One region of the Levilactobacillus suantsaii genome, then DNA from elsewhere that is predicted to be linked to it. Evidence: predicted binding sites of a transcription regulator. Region 1 holds the regulator's gene; the other holds the start of a gene.

Region 1 (6,947 bases):
GTTGCATACAGATGATATAATACAAAACTATTGTCTATCTGTCAATACTTAACCCTTAATTCTTTGTGGCGATGCCAAATAAAATTAATCGCAGCAAAATGACGATTTGATCGTGTTTCGATGCGTCGGCCGGTCCTACGTGATGAAAATTATTAAACAGTGGACTGAGACTGGTCAAATAAAACGAGGCTGCTTCCTGTGACGTCAGGTGCGGCTGGAGGGTGACGAGGCCCTGGTCAAAGAACGCTGCCAGTGGTCCCAGGTAATCCTGCATCATGATCTTGCCGAGTTGACCTTTATTGCTGGGCGCCAGGTAACGAAAACTAGCGTGCAACACGGTGAAGACGTCGCGAGGATGAACGGTCAATAAAACTTCAGTCACAGCGGCTAGCGCCTCGACCGGGTCGGTCAGCTTCTCTGCCTTGACCCGGGCATTGACCGCCAAGATACCGGTCTGCGTCTCGTGCCCCACTTCTGCCACGACCGCTAGGAAGATGGCCTCTTTATCGCTGAAATGGTGATACAAAGCTGGTTGGGTAATCCCCACCTGCCGAGCAATCTCCCGGGTCGACGTTGCCTGGTAGCCCTGGGTCAAGAATTGTTCGCGGGCCGCCGCTAATATTGCCGCATGGGTTTGGGTCAGTTGCTCTTTTCTCTTCATGACGCCATTCGTTCCTTTCGTTTCTCAATAATGTCAGTTTACCACACCTCAACACTGACCAAAAGAGCAGTGTTAGTAGGCTTACACCCACCACACTGCTCTCGTTGTGTCTGATTAATCCTTACTTATTTGCTGGTAACGGCCTTCCGAGGCGTCAATGCTTTAGAGTTCAGCGTAATCTTACCGCGAGTCGCTCCAATAGTAACCTGTTCGTGTGGTTTTACCTCACCCGATAACAGAGCCTCACTCAGCTTATCCTCGACTTGTGTCTGCAACGCCCGCCGTAACGGCCGGGCCCCGTACTCTGGGTCATAACCTGCTTGGGCCACCGCATCCAAGGCTGCTGGCGTGAACTTCAACTTAATGTCTTGGTCAGCCACCCGCTTGGTAATGCGTTGCGCCATCAGCTTCACGATCTGGTGCAATTCAGGCTTCTTCAAGGCGTGGAAAATGACGGTCTCATCGATTCGGTTCAAGAACTCTGGCCGGAAAGATTGCTTCAAGGTCTGACGAATCGTCGTCGCCATGGCCCGGTAATCGTTCGTTTCGTTCTCAGCCCCAAAGCCCACAGTCTTTTCGTCCCGTAGCTTCGTGGCCCCTAAGTTTGATGTCATGATCAAGATCGTGTTTCTGAAGTCGATGCGTCGACCCTTGGAATCGGTCAAATACCCATCATCTAAGACTTGCAATAATAGGTTGAAGACATCCGGGTGCGCCTTTTCCACTTCGTCAAAGAGAACGACGGAGTATGGCTTTTGCCGTACTTTTTCGGTCAACTGACCACCTTCGTCGTACCCAACATAACCTGGGGCCGACCCAATCAAACGACTCGTGGAGTACTTCTCCATGTATTCGCTCATATCGACCCGAATCATGTTGTCTTCAGAACCAAACATCGCGGCCGCTAAAGCCTTGGCTAATTCAGTCTTTCCGACCCCGGTTGGGCCCAGGAACATAAACGACCCAATTGGCCGGTTCGGGTCTTTCAACCCGGAACGGGCCCGCCGAATCGCTCGGGCAACCGCCGAAACGGCTTCTTCTTGACCAATAACGCGTTCGTGCAAGATCTTTTCCAGGTTGACCAGTCGTTCGGCATCCGTCTGCTTCAACTGCGTCAACGGCACACCGGTCCATTCTGCGACGACCTGGGCAACGTCCTCACCCGTAACGTCCAACTGGTATTGCTGGCCTTCATCCGGCTTAGCAGCCGCTACTTTGGCCTTACGCGTCTCCAGCTTATTACGCAACGTAATCTCTTCCGTCCGCAGTTGGGCTGCCTTTTCAAAGTCTTGTTGTTCGATAGCTGTATCCTTGTCCTTAGCCAACTGAGTCAGTTGCTGAGACAATTTGCTTTCAGGCGTTGGTTTATCCATCTGGTCGATACGAACCTTGGCTGACGCTTCGTCCATCAAATCGATAGCCTTATCAGGCAGGAACCGATCACTAATGTAGCGAACGGACAACTTGACCGCCTGGGACAACGCTTCGTCCGTGATATTCACGTGATGGTGGTCTTCATACCGTGGCCGCAGCCCCTTCAAGATTTCCAAGGCTTCGTCACTCGTTGGTTCATCGACTTGGACCGTCGCAAACCGCCGTTCCAACGCTGCGTCGGATTCAATGTATTTTTGATATTCGTCCAGCGTCGTGGCCCCGATGGTTTGCAGTTCACCCCGAGCCAAGGCAGGCTTCAAGATGTTCGATGCATCAATAGCACCTTCTGCGCCTCCCGCACCAATCAAGGTGTGCAGTTCATCAATGAACAGAATAACTTGCCCATCATTGTAAATTTCTTCAATAACTTTCTTCAAGCGGTCTTCAAACTCGCCCCGGTACTTGGTTCCTGCGACCAATGAACCCATATCGAGCATCATCAACCGCTTGCGTTGCATGTCTTCCGGAACGTCACCTTTGATGATCCGTTGCGCCAGGCCTTCGGCAATCGCCGTTTTCCCAACGCCGGGTTCCCCAATCAAGACGGGGTTGTTCTTGGTCCGCCGACTCAGGATCTGAATGACCCGCTTAACTTCCTTGTCACGGCCCACCGTAGGATCCATTTTACCGTCACGAGCCGACTGGGTCAGGTCCCGGGCCAAGGAATCCAGCGTTGGCGTCCCTTGAGCCGGACCGCGCCGAGAACGGGTCTCGTTGCGCCGCTTAGGTGTCTCAGTGACTCCGAGCTTCCGCAGAACGACCTTACGTGCCGTTGTCAGTTCCACGTTCAAGTTCTTCAAGATCCGTGAAGACAGAATCGTTTCGTCACTGAGCAGCGCTAATAACAGGTGTTCCGTCCCAATCTTGGTGGCGCCTAAGCGTTTCGCTTCGTCACCAGCAATGGCCAGCATCGCCTTAGCCTTCGGGGAGTACGGTAAATAGCTGTCCTTGTCGGTGTTATCTAGAGTGCCATAACCCGTAAAGCGTTCAATTTCCTCACGAACATCATCGTCGCTGACAGAAAATTGTTGTAAGACCTTGTTGGCGATTCCGTTTTTTTCAATGGTGAGGGCCAGCAGCAAGTGTTCTGTACCCACCGCTTGATGCTTAAAATACTTTGCCTGTTCTTGGGCTAAGACTAACACGCTCTTAGCACTTGGCGTAAATAGGTTATCCATTGCAACTCCTCACTTTCTTAACTCTCGTAACGTAAATGGTCTAAAACTGAGATTAAGATCCGCGCCCGTAACTGTTCGTCCAAATCACGGTTCCCAGTATTGATTGCGGTTTTGTCAATGGCCGCTAACATGATATTGGCCTCTCGGCGATTGATGGTGCCCGCTTCAAATAGGCTGCGCACCACTGCCAAGCCATCGTGGCGGGTGATGCGATCACCCACAGCCGTGACCAACGAGTCGATAAAGTCTAGGTTATCCAGTAACTTGACCTTCTCAATCCGAATATAGCCACCGCCACCACGCTTACTCCGAACCACGTACCCATCTTGAATCGTAAACCGCGTCTTAATCACGTAGTTAATCTGTGAGGGCACAACATTGAACTGATTCGCAATCTCCGAGCGCCGAATCTCAACTTCTTGCGATTCGGCGAGAATCTGCTTGAGGTAAGCTTCAATAATATCCGAAATATTTTGATTCTCCATTATTCGCATCCCCCTTCAGCAGTTCTTTTGACTAATGTTGACTAATATTATACGAACTTCCCATAAAAATGCAATGGATTAGTCTTTACTAATCCTTACCCGCTGGTCCACTTAACGGACTAAACGGGCTTTGCCCTGGTAGTCTATGATACCAAAAAAGGCCCCGGCTTCCAAACAATTCGATGGAAGGTCGGTGCCTTGACGCATAACATTAATGATTAAGGGGGCTTTTCTGAATTATAAGACTAAAAAATCGGGAAGACAAGATTCGAACTTGCGACCTCCACGTCCCGAACGTGGCGCTCTACCAAGCTGAGCTACTTCCCGATAATAAGCCTTACTATGCTATTGATTAATCGGCAATCACCGGTTAATCGGGAAGACAGGATTCGAACCTGCGACCCCCTGGTCCCAAACCAGGTGCTCTACCAAGCTGAGCTACTTCCCGAGTCTGCCCATAAACTAGATTTACAAGCGACAAAAATGCACCCAGTAGGAGTCGAACCTACAACCTTCTGATTCGTAGTCAGACACTCTATCCAATTGCGCTATGGGTGCATAGTCAATATTAAGTTAAATGCCGAGGACCGGGATCGAACCGGTACGGTCATCACTGACCGCAGGATTTTAAGTCCTGTGCGTCTGCCAATTCCGCCACCCCGGCAAAAGGGCAAAAGCGGAAGACGGGATTCGAACCCGCGACCCCCACCATGGCAAGGTGATGTTCTACCACTGAACTACTTCCGCATTGGCAAATTCAATTAATGGTGCCATGCCGACTAGAGGATTCGAACCTCCGACCTCCTCATTACTAGTGAGATGCTCTGCCAACTGAGCTAAGTCGGCAAAATCATTTAAGATTTTGCAATTACGATGATGAATGCAGGTGAAGGGACTCGAACCCCCACGTCATAAGACACTAGAACCTAAATCTAGCGCGTCTGCCAGTTCCGCCACACCTGCGTAGTGACGATAGTTCCCTTGGGAACCGGAGTCCCAATGGAGGATACAGGGCTCGAACCTGTGACCCTCTGCTTGTAAGGCAGACGCTCTCCCAACTGAGCTAATCCTCCATATGTTCAATCAAGTTTTTGATAACTCGTTTGAAGCAACTATTATAATGTAACATTTGATTCGGGAATTGTCAACAACTTTTTGAAATGTTTTTGAATAAATATCCGTTCTTCAATTCAATCCGTTGCTTGTCACTTTCACATCGCCGTGACAACTATTACAATTTACCATGTCGTGGAAATGTTGTCAACTTATTTTTGAAAACTTTTTGAATAATTATTCGTTTGCTGAATAACTACTGCCTTAACAACATTTAATATCATAGCGTAACCATCGCAAAAAAGCTACCCCTTTTTTGCATTTTTTTGCAAAAAACTGTGCACCATCTTCTAAATCCCCCCCTTTTTTCGTTATTTGCCCGTAACTGAGCCCTAAATAGACGGCAAAAGGGCCGCGGCTCACGCCGCAGCCCTTAAGCTCTTGTCTTACTTCGTAATTTTTGTCATTCCGCCCATGTAAGGGACTAAGACTTCTGGAACGGTAATGGAACCATCTTCGTTTTGGTAGTTTTCCAGAATTGCCGCAACAGTCCGGCCGACAGCTAAGCCAGACCCATTTAAAGCGTGTACGTATTGGAGCTTACCATTTTCATCTCGGTACTGGATATGCGCGCGCCGGGCTTGAAAATCCGTCGTGTTGGAGCAGCTAGAGATTTCCCGGTACGTTTGTTGTGCAGGGAACCAAACTTCCAGATCATGCGTCATGGCCGCCGTAAAGCTCATGTCACTGGTAGTCAGGGTAATCACATGGTAGGCCAAGCCTAGCTTCTGTAACAACATTTCAGCGTGCTTCGTTAAGGATTCCAATTCGTTCCAAGAATCCTCCGGCTTACAGAACTTCACCATTTCGACCTTGTTGAACTGATGCAACCGAATCAACCCTCGGGTGTCTCGGCCGGCACTCCCAGCCTCAGACCGGAAAGCGGGCGTTAACGCCGTAAACCAGACGGGTAGCTTCTCTTCCGGGATGACTTCATCACGGTAATAGTTGACCAACGGAACTTCGGCCGTGGGAATCAACGTCATGTCCTGGCCTTCCAAGGAGTAAACGTCTTGCTTGAATTTCGGGAATTGCCCCGTCCCGTACATCGAGTCGTCATTGACGATGTATGGTGGCAGAACTTCTTTAAAGCCCGCTGCGGTGTTTTGGTCCAAGAAGAAGTTGTACACGGCCCGTTCTAAGCGCGCCCCAGCACCCAAATAGTAAAGGTACCGGCTACCAGAGACCTTGGCTCCCCGTTCGAAGTCCAGGATGTCCAAGTCTTCACCCAGTTCATAGTGGGCCTTCGGCGTGAAGTCCAAGTTCGGCTTTTCGCCCCACTTCCGGATTTCCACACTCCCTGTTTCGTCCAGACCGACCGGAACGTTATCGTTAGGAATATTCGGCAACTGTGCCGCTGCATCGTGAACCTGTGTTTGTAACGTTTCTAGTTCGGCGTCTGCTTGCTTGATGGCTGCACTGACTTGTCGCATTTGGGCAATTTGGTCGTCAGCTGATTCGTGCGCCCGCTTCATCTTAGAGATGTCATCGGATACCTGGTTACGTTGGGCCTTCATGGTCTCACTCTTCGCAATCAATTCCCGCCGTTTGGCATCTAAGGCCAATAAGTCATCAATTTCCTTAGCCGGAATACCGCGAGTTGCCAACTTTTCTTTGACCATGTCGGTCTCTTGGCGAATCATCTTTAAATCTAACATTTTAGTTCTCCCTTCTACTGATCAAATGGTACAAAAAAAGCCTCCGTCACATGGGACGAAGACCTTCGCGGTACCACCCAAGTTCGTCATTAAGTCGCCTCAATAACACCCTTGAACATGATAACGGTTTGCACCGTGCGGCATTACCCGCCCACGTGATTAGTGCTGGAATGATTCGACGTCGCGGTTTCCAGCTTTCCCCGCTTCTCTGGTCGTCTACTAGGATTAGGCACCTCGTGTTTGAAGTACCGTTATCATACCCCACTTTTTGTTAGGAAACAAGTCCTAGAGCGACGCAATTTTCTCGTCGATTAAGTGTAAGACCTGTTGCCGGGCACTGGGATCCTCGACAAAGTCCAGTTCATCCCCGTTGATCTGCATCTTCGGCGACTTGTCGTAGTCAGCATACCAAGCCGTA
Region 2 (6,947 bases), 1.0 Mb from region 1:
CGTTTCCGCTTTCAGTAAAGCATGCTATAATGGCAACATTAGTAATGCTTGCAGAAGGAGCTTGCCACCATGTCACATCAAAAAACGTTCCGCCTAGTCATCGATGCCCTCTTAATGGCCATCGTCCTGTTACAGAATATTTTTCCATTCATTGGGTATATTCCCTTCGGTCCGTTCAGTATGACCCTGATTGGGTTGACCGTCATCGTGGCCGGGGTCGCACTTGGCCCCAAAGATGGCGCCTTAATCGGTGGCTTCTGGGGATTAATCACCTTCATTCGGGCTTTCACCTGGCCGTCTAGTCCAGTCGCCCCACTGGTCTTCGTCAACCCTTTCGTCTCGATTCTTCCCCGGCTTCTGATGGGGATTGGGGCCGGGTATCTCTACCGTTGGGGCCGTGACAAACAGACCTGGCGAATGCACCACTCCATGCGCTTAGCCGCCGCTGGAGCCGCCCTCATCAACAGTCTGTTAGTCCTCGGTCTGGTCTATTTCTTCTACCAAACACCAGCCGTGGCCCAAGCCTTTGGCGCTAAAGGTAACCAAACGCTAGGGTACGTCTTGATGGTCTCCTTACTCACCAACGCCGTGCCGGAACTGATTTTAGACGTTATCATAGCACCGGTGATTGCCGCTCCTCTGCGACTGCATTGGGACCGCATCAAGCCCACTAAATAAACCATTTACGATACTGACCCGGACGAGTACCGGGTCTTTTTGATTTTTACGCACAAAAAAATCGCAACCACCATGGATTGCGATCACGTGATGCGCCCGGAGGGAATCGAACCCCCATTTCAAGAACCGGAATCTTACGTGCGATCCATTACACTACGGGCGCATGGGTCATGTCCTTAACAGAACACTAACCACTATACTCGACCCTAGTTTGAATTACAAGGGCTAATTTTAATTTTTAAACGTAATAGATTACTAAGCCCGACAGTGAGAGATTTCCTTGAATCACCACGGTTGGGCCGTTGCCCGGAAGATGCTGCCCCTTCTCGTCGATATCGGCGAGATTATTCGCCAGGGCAAACTTCACTGGCCAATCTTTCGGGAGGTACAACTCGACCCCACTCAACGAGGCTGACACGTCAATCGTCGCTCCCGTTGGCGCTAAGCGCACATCAGTCAGATAGAGCTTGACGTTACCCAGCCGCGCGTCGATGCGGGCATGGGTGAAGTTTTGGGACTGCAGATAGCGGATACTACTGCTCATGTTGACCCGCACCGTGGTTTCGGCCTCGTCGGTGGTCATGCGCTCCGTCGTTGCCTGGCCATTCCAGTGATTGTTTTGATTCGACCGGTACGAGTAGAACTTAGTTTTAAAATAGTTGTGCGGGTTCAAAATCAAGGACAGCCCGATTGTCACCAACAACGCCACCCCCAGAATCGTCCAGGGCGCTAATGCCGTGATACCTAAGGGCTTAGCGAAAAGAATCGCCAAAAAGGCCAGCCCGAAAACTGTTCCACTGATTGTCCGGTGAGCCACGCTAAAAATCACAATCGCCAGCAGGAAGATCCCCGTTAAGAGTTGCCAAAATCCAAACTGAGCGGAAATCCACCCCAAGCGGCTGGCGACCAGTAAAACCGCTCCTAGTATGAAGAAACTCCCCCAAAACCATCGTCGTTTGGTTGTCATGTTACCGACCCCTTTCCTTCTAATGCCCGTTTCAACTCGCCGTAGTAGCGCCGGGACACGTATAACTGCTTTAGCGACCGTTGAAACGTCACTAAATTTCCAGTCAATGACTTACTCAGAGAGGCCACCTGGTGGAGGTTGAGCACCGCCGATTTCGACCCACGGTAAAAGTAACTGGGCAGTTGATCGGCGAGTTGATACAATGGGACCCGCGTGGCGTAAGTCTCTTGAGCGGTATGCACCATCACCCGGTGCCCCGTCGCCTCACAAAAGAGGATTGTGCCCACCGGAACCCGAACCAAGCTCCCCTGCCAGCGCACCGCTAATTGCTGCGTTGGGTCATCTAAGGCGGCCAATTGCCGTTTCAAGTCGGCGACAGCGGCCGTTTGCGCCTTAGGGACCCGTAACACGACTTCCGGTTCCGTTAACTGATCATCCTGTTCGAGTCGTACTTTCACGGTAGCACCTCCTCTCTGATTAATCTTAGTACACCACAGCCTCCGTCCAAAGTAAATCCTAAGCGCACCAGTGGTCGTATTAACGCCCTAACTGGTTCCCCACACGTGCTACCGTACCCAGACCATTTCTCAATAGAATACGTGACGTTTAGTCAAATTCTGGTATGATAGTCATAGTTAGATGGCACGGAGCAGTAGGGGAAGGCGTATCGTTTGACCTATACTGACCAATGCAGTAAACTAGCACCATGTTAGCAAACTGCTAGCCATACACGATTACTCAAAGGAGGCTTTCTTGTCATGAATTTAGTACCAACGGTTATTGAACAATCATCCCGTGGCGAACGGGCTTATGATATCTATTCACGACTTTTGAAAGACCGGATTATTATGCTTTCCGGTCCTGTCGAAGATGACATGGCAAACGCCATCATTGCGCAATTACTCTTCTTGGACGCCCAAGATTCCACGAAGGATATTTCCCTTTACATCAACTCACCTGGTGGCGTGGTTTCTTCCGGATTGGCAATTTACGATACGATGAACTTCATCCAATCCGACGTGCAAACCATCACGTTGGGGATGGCCGCTTCGATGGCCAGTGTTCTGGCCTCATCCGGGACTAAGGGTAAGCGGTTTGCTTTACCTCACGCCCAAGTTCTGATTCACCAACCTTCTGGTGGTGCTCAGGGTCAACAAACCGAAATTGAGATTGCGGCGAAGGAAATCCTGAAGACCCGGAAGTTGATCAACCAGATTTTGGCGGACAACTCGGGACAATCAATCGAACGAATCAACAAAGATACCGAACGGGACAACTACTTAAGTGCCCAGGAGGCCGTTGATTACGGGTTGATTGATCACATCATGACCAACAGCTCCGAACAAAAGAAGTAAGCTCAAATCCTTGCGACAAAAACGTTCTCGCCTTGCGACGGGAACGTTTTTTTGTGCTTGTTTTTCGTGATTAGTTTTTAAACGAGTGAATCGGGGCCGGAATATGCCCCCCACGAGCAATCAAGGCCGTGGATTGACTCGGGTTGACCGGCATGACCGGCGCGCGGCCAAATAAGCCCCCGAATTCGACTTCGTCACCGACCGTCTTGCCGGGGGCCGGGATGACCCGGACCGCGGTGGTCTTGTTGTTGATCATTCCGATAGCGGCCTCGTCGGCAATCATGCCACTAATGCTGGCTGCACTGGTGTCACCAGGAATCGCAATCATGTCTAGCCCGACTGAGCAAACCGCCGTCATGGCTTCCAATTTTTCTAAACCGAGGCGACCCGCGCGAACGGCGCGAATCATTTCGGCGTCTTCCGAGACCGGGATAAAGGCCCCGGACAGGCCACCAACGTGTTCACAGGCCATCACGCCACCCTTTTTGACCGCGTCGTTCAATAACGCTAAGGCGGCCGTAGTGCCCGGGGCGCCTACGCTGTCCAGGCCAATCTCCTCGAGGATCTCAGCAACCGAATCCCCTTCATTGGGCGTCGGGGCTAGTGATAGGTCCACGATACCAAACGGCACGCCTAAGCGTTGCGCCGCAATCGTTCCCACGAATTGGCCCATCCGGGTGACCTTGAAGGCCGTCTTCTTAATCTGTTCAGAAACCACGTCAATGCTTTGGCCACGGACCTGTTCGAGCGCCCGTTTGACCACGCCCGGGCCACTAATACCCACGTTGATGACTCGGTCGGCTTCCCCAACGCCGTGGAAGGCCCCGGCCATGAAGGGATTATCCTCCACGGCATTGGCAAAGACCACCAGGCTCATACAGTTGACCGGGTCGATGGCCGCCGTTTGCTTCACGATGTGGCCCAGTTCACCGACCGCATCGAGGTTGATGCCGGCTTTGGTGGACCCGATATTGACCGAACTGCAGACCCGGCTGGTCTCGGCTAAAGCTTGGGGGATCGAGGCAATCAACTTGCGGTCCCCGCTTTGATAACCCTTTTGGACCAGCGCCGAAAACCCACCAATCAAGTCTACGCCCAAAGCTTCTGCGGCTCGTTCCATGGTCTGTGCGTAAGCCACGTAATCTGCATCCCCACTGGCCGCAGCAATCAGGGCTATCGGCGTGACCGCGATACGCTTGTTGATGATGGGCACACCGTATTCCGTTTGAATCTGTTCGGCGACCTTGACCAGGTCTTGCGCACTGCGGGTAATCTTGTCGTAGATTTTCCGCCGGGCTTTAGCCCCATCACTATCGATGCAATCAAACAGCGAGATGCCCATGGTCACAGTCCGGATATCTAAGTTTTCTTCGTCTATCATTTGAATCGTTTCGAGAATTGAGCGACTTTCCATGGGAACCCCCTATACTTTCTGAATGGCATCAAAGAGCGACTCCCGTTGCATCCGGATTGTCAGCTGCTTTTGCTGTCCTAATGTTTCTAACGCCTGCTTCACGGCCGTAAAGCTCAGGACCTGTTCGTCCCATTCTCCCAGTAACATCATGGTGAAGTTCTGGTCCATGATGGTCTGTGACACATCGACAATGTTGATGTGTTTCTGGGCTAGCGTGGTCGCCACTTCGGCAATGATTCCCACGTGGTCTTGGCCAATCACCGTAATAATTGCTCGCATCTTATTTGCCTCCAATTGAACTCATTATTTTCTCATAATAGCATGTCCCACCCGTAAATGCATCCATTTTATCAAATCACCACACGCCCAATGACTAGACCCCGACACAAAAAGCGCTCCGCCACTAAGGAACGGAACGCTTCTTGATCGTTAAGCCGTGGCTTCCCCCTCACGGAGGTGCTTGGCATAATCATTGATTTTACGTAACCGGTGATTGATTCCCGACTTCGAAATCGGGCCTCCGGGCACCAGGTCGCCCAGTTCCTTCAAACTGACTTCCTGGTGTGCTAAACGGGTCTCCGCCACCTCACGCAGCTTGGTCGGTAATTGTCCCAAGCCCACCGTGGCCTCGATATACTGAATGTTATCGATTTGCCGGGTCGAAGCGGTCGCCACCTTATCCAGGTTGGCGTTTTCGCAGTTGACCAGCCGGTTGACCGAGTTACGCATGTCGCGCATGATGCGGACATCCTCGAATTTCAGCATGGCCGTCGTAGCACCAATCAAAGACAAGAAGTCAGCGATGTGTTCGGCCCCTTTTAAATAGGTGATGTAGCCACTACGCCGTTCGATTGAGCGGGCGTGCAAGTTATACTGGTTCATCATCCGCGCAATCATCTGGTTATGTTCTTCATACAAAGAGTAGATCTCCAGGTGATAACGACTGGTTTCCGGGTTGTTGACCGAGCCGCCCGCTAAAAAGGCGCCCCGGAGATACGAGCGCATCTGCAGGTCCGACTTTAAAATGCTCGCGGGCACGGCTTCGGACAATTGGGACCCGTCAAAGATGCCCAGGTCCGATAAGACGTCGGTCACACCACTCTTCACCCGGACGATGTAAAGGTTATTCTTCTTGAGCTTCATCTTACGCCGCACTAGCAATTCACTTTCCAAATCGTAGAACTGCTTCAACAGTTGGTACATTCGCCGCGCGATGGCGGGATTTTCCGTCTGGACGTTCAACACGAAATGATGATTGGCTAACCCTAAGGTCCCATTCATCCGAATCAAAGCCACCAGTTCTGCCTTGGCGTTGTCCCGGTGGACTTCTAACGTGGTGAGTTCTTTTTTGACTTCACTGGCATAGGACATGGTTAAGACCCCCGATTCATGCGATAAGTGGGTTGACCAATCAGGTTCAACAGTTCGTGGACGACTTCCTTACCGTTATGGAACGCACCGTTATCGCGTAATTCGAGAAAGTCCGTCGAGATGACCCGGCAGCCCTGGTTACGCAAGCCTTGAAAATCATGCTTGACGGGTTGCGAGATTTCATCCCACCGTTGGTAATCGATGTAGCGGTCCGGCACCTTTCGGGTGTTGACCAAAACGGTATCGATAAAGTTCGCGTGTAAGTGGCGGTTCAAGACCCGCACGTGGTCGGCGTCGGTGAAATTTTCTGTTTCACCTTTTTGGGTCATGATGTTACAGATGTACACCACTTCAGCCGGACTGGTGCGCACGGCATTACCCACGCTACTAATCATTAAGTTCGGTAAAATACTGGTAAATAAACTCCCGGGCCCCAACACGATTTGGTCGGCGGACATAATCGCGTCGATCACCGGTTGAACCGCTTGGGGTTGCTGGTGGTGGTCACTGGTCTCGACCCACACCCGTTTAATCAGCTTATGTGCGGCGGTGATCTCGGACTCACCACTTAACGTGCTACCGTCCGAAAACTGGGCGTGCAACTCTAAGGGCTCGTTAGCGGCCGGATAGATGTGCCCGTTGACCCGCATCAACTGGGACAACTCTTGAACAGCATCAAAAATTCCGCCCTTCATCTCTGAGAGGGCTGCAATAATCAGGTTCCCGATGGCGTGGCCCGCAAAAAAGTCGTCGGTCGTTTCAAACCGATATTGGAACAGGTCCTTGTAAATCGAGGGGACCTCAGCCAAAGCGACCATCACGTTACGGATGTCACCCGGCGGCACCACGTTGACGTAGTGGCGAATAATGCCGGATGAGCCCCCGTCATCAGCGACGGTCACGACCGCCGTAATATCGACGTTTTGGTCACGCAGATTCCGTAAAATGACCGGTAATCCGGTACCCCCACCGATCACGACAATTTTGGGCCGGTGCGTATGCATTGGATCTATCATGAGCGGTTAGCGGACTCCTTTCGTTTCTCAATGTCGCGGTGGGTCACATGGACGGGATATTCATCCCCCAAGGCCTGGCCCAGTCGTTCAGCTAACGCGACTGACCGATGTTGGCCTCCCGTACACCCAATGGCGACAGTAAGATT

Evidence for each region. The regulator CtsR, encoded in region 1, represses protease genes until heat stress. The targets are predictions, from matches to a motif close to TTGGTCAAAAAAGGTCAAANA.
Region 2: clpP (ATP-dependent Clp endopeptidase proteolytic subunit ClpP) is a predicted target of CtsR. The motif match lies at 2,314-2,334, and genes of this name have one in related genera.

The regions. Positions count from the first base shown of each region.
Region 1 is NZ_CP059603.1:2,411,019-2,417,965, forward strand. It holds gene H3M12_RS11385 (TetR/AcrR family transcriptional regulator) at 56-661, opposite strand; gene H3M12_RS11390 (ATP-dependent Clp protease ATP-binding subunit) at 787-3,273, opposite strand; gene H3M12_RS11395 (CtsR family transcriptional regulator) at 3,291-3,758, opposite strand; tRNA gene H3M12_RS11400 (tRNA-Pro) at 4,012-4,085, opposite strand; tRNA gene H3M12_RS11405 (tRNA-Pro) at 4,133-4,206, opposite strand; tRNA gene H3M12_RS11410 (tRNA-Arg) at 4,243-4,316, opposite strand; tRNA gene H3M12_RS11415 (tRNA-Leu) at 4,337-4,422, opposite strand; tRNA gene H3M12_RS11420 (tRNA-Gly) at 4,434-4,505, opposite strand; tRNA gene H3M12_RS11425 (tRNA-Thr) at 4,532-4,604, opposite strand; tRNA gene H3M12_RS11430 (tRNA-Leu) at 4,640-4,721, opposite strand; tRNA gene H3M12_RS11435 (tRNA-Val) at 4,759-4,831, opposite strand; gene serS (serine--tRNA ligase) at 5,258-6,529, opposite strand; gene H3M12_RS11445 (deoxynucleoside kinase) at 6,815-6,947, opposite strand, start outside.
Region 2 is NZ_CP059603.1:1,397,219-1,404,165, reverse strand. It holds gene H3M12_RS06485 (ECF transporter S component) at 70-678, shown strand; tRNA gene H3M12_RS06480 (tRNA-Arg) at 770-841, opposite strand; gene H3M12_RS06475 (LiaF transmembrane domain-containing protein) at 917-1,645, opposite strand; gene H3M12_RS06470 (LytTR family DNA-binding domain-containing protein) at 1,642-2,103, opposite strand; gene clpP (ATP-dependent Clp endopeptidase proteolytic subunit ClpP) at 2,404-3,000, shown strand; gene H3M12_RS06460 (PFL family protein) at 3,071-4,414, opposite strand; gene H3M12_RS06455 (ACT domain-containing protein) at 4,424-4,693, opposite strand; gene whiA (DNA-binding protein WhiA) at 4,844-5,785, opposite strand; gene H3M12_RS06445 (gluconeogenesis factor YvcK family protein) at 5,788-6,801, opposite strand; gene rapZ (RNase adapter RapZ) at 6,798-6,947, opposite strand, start outside.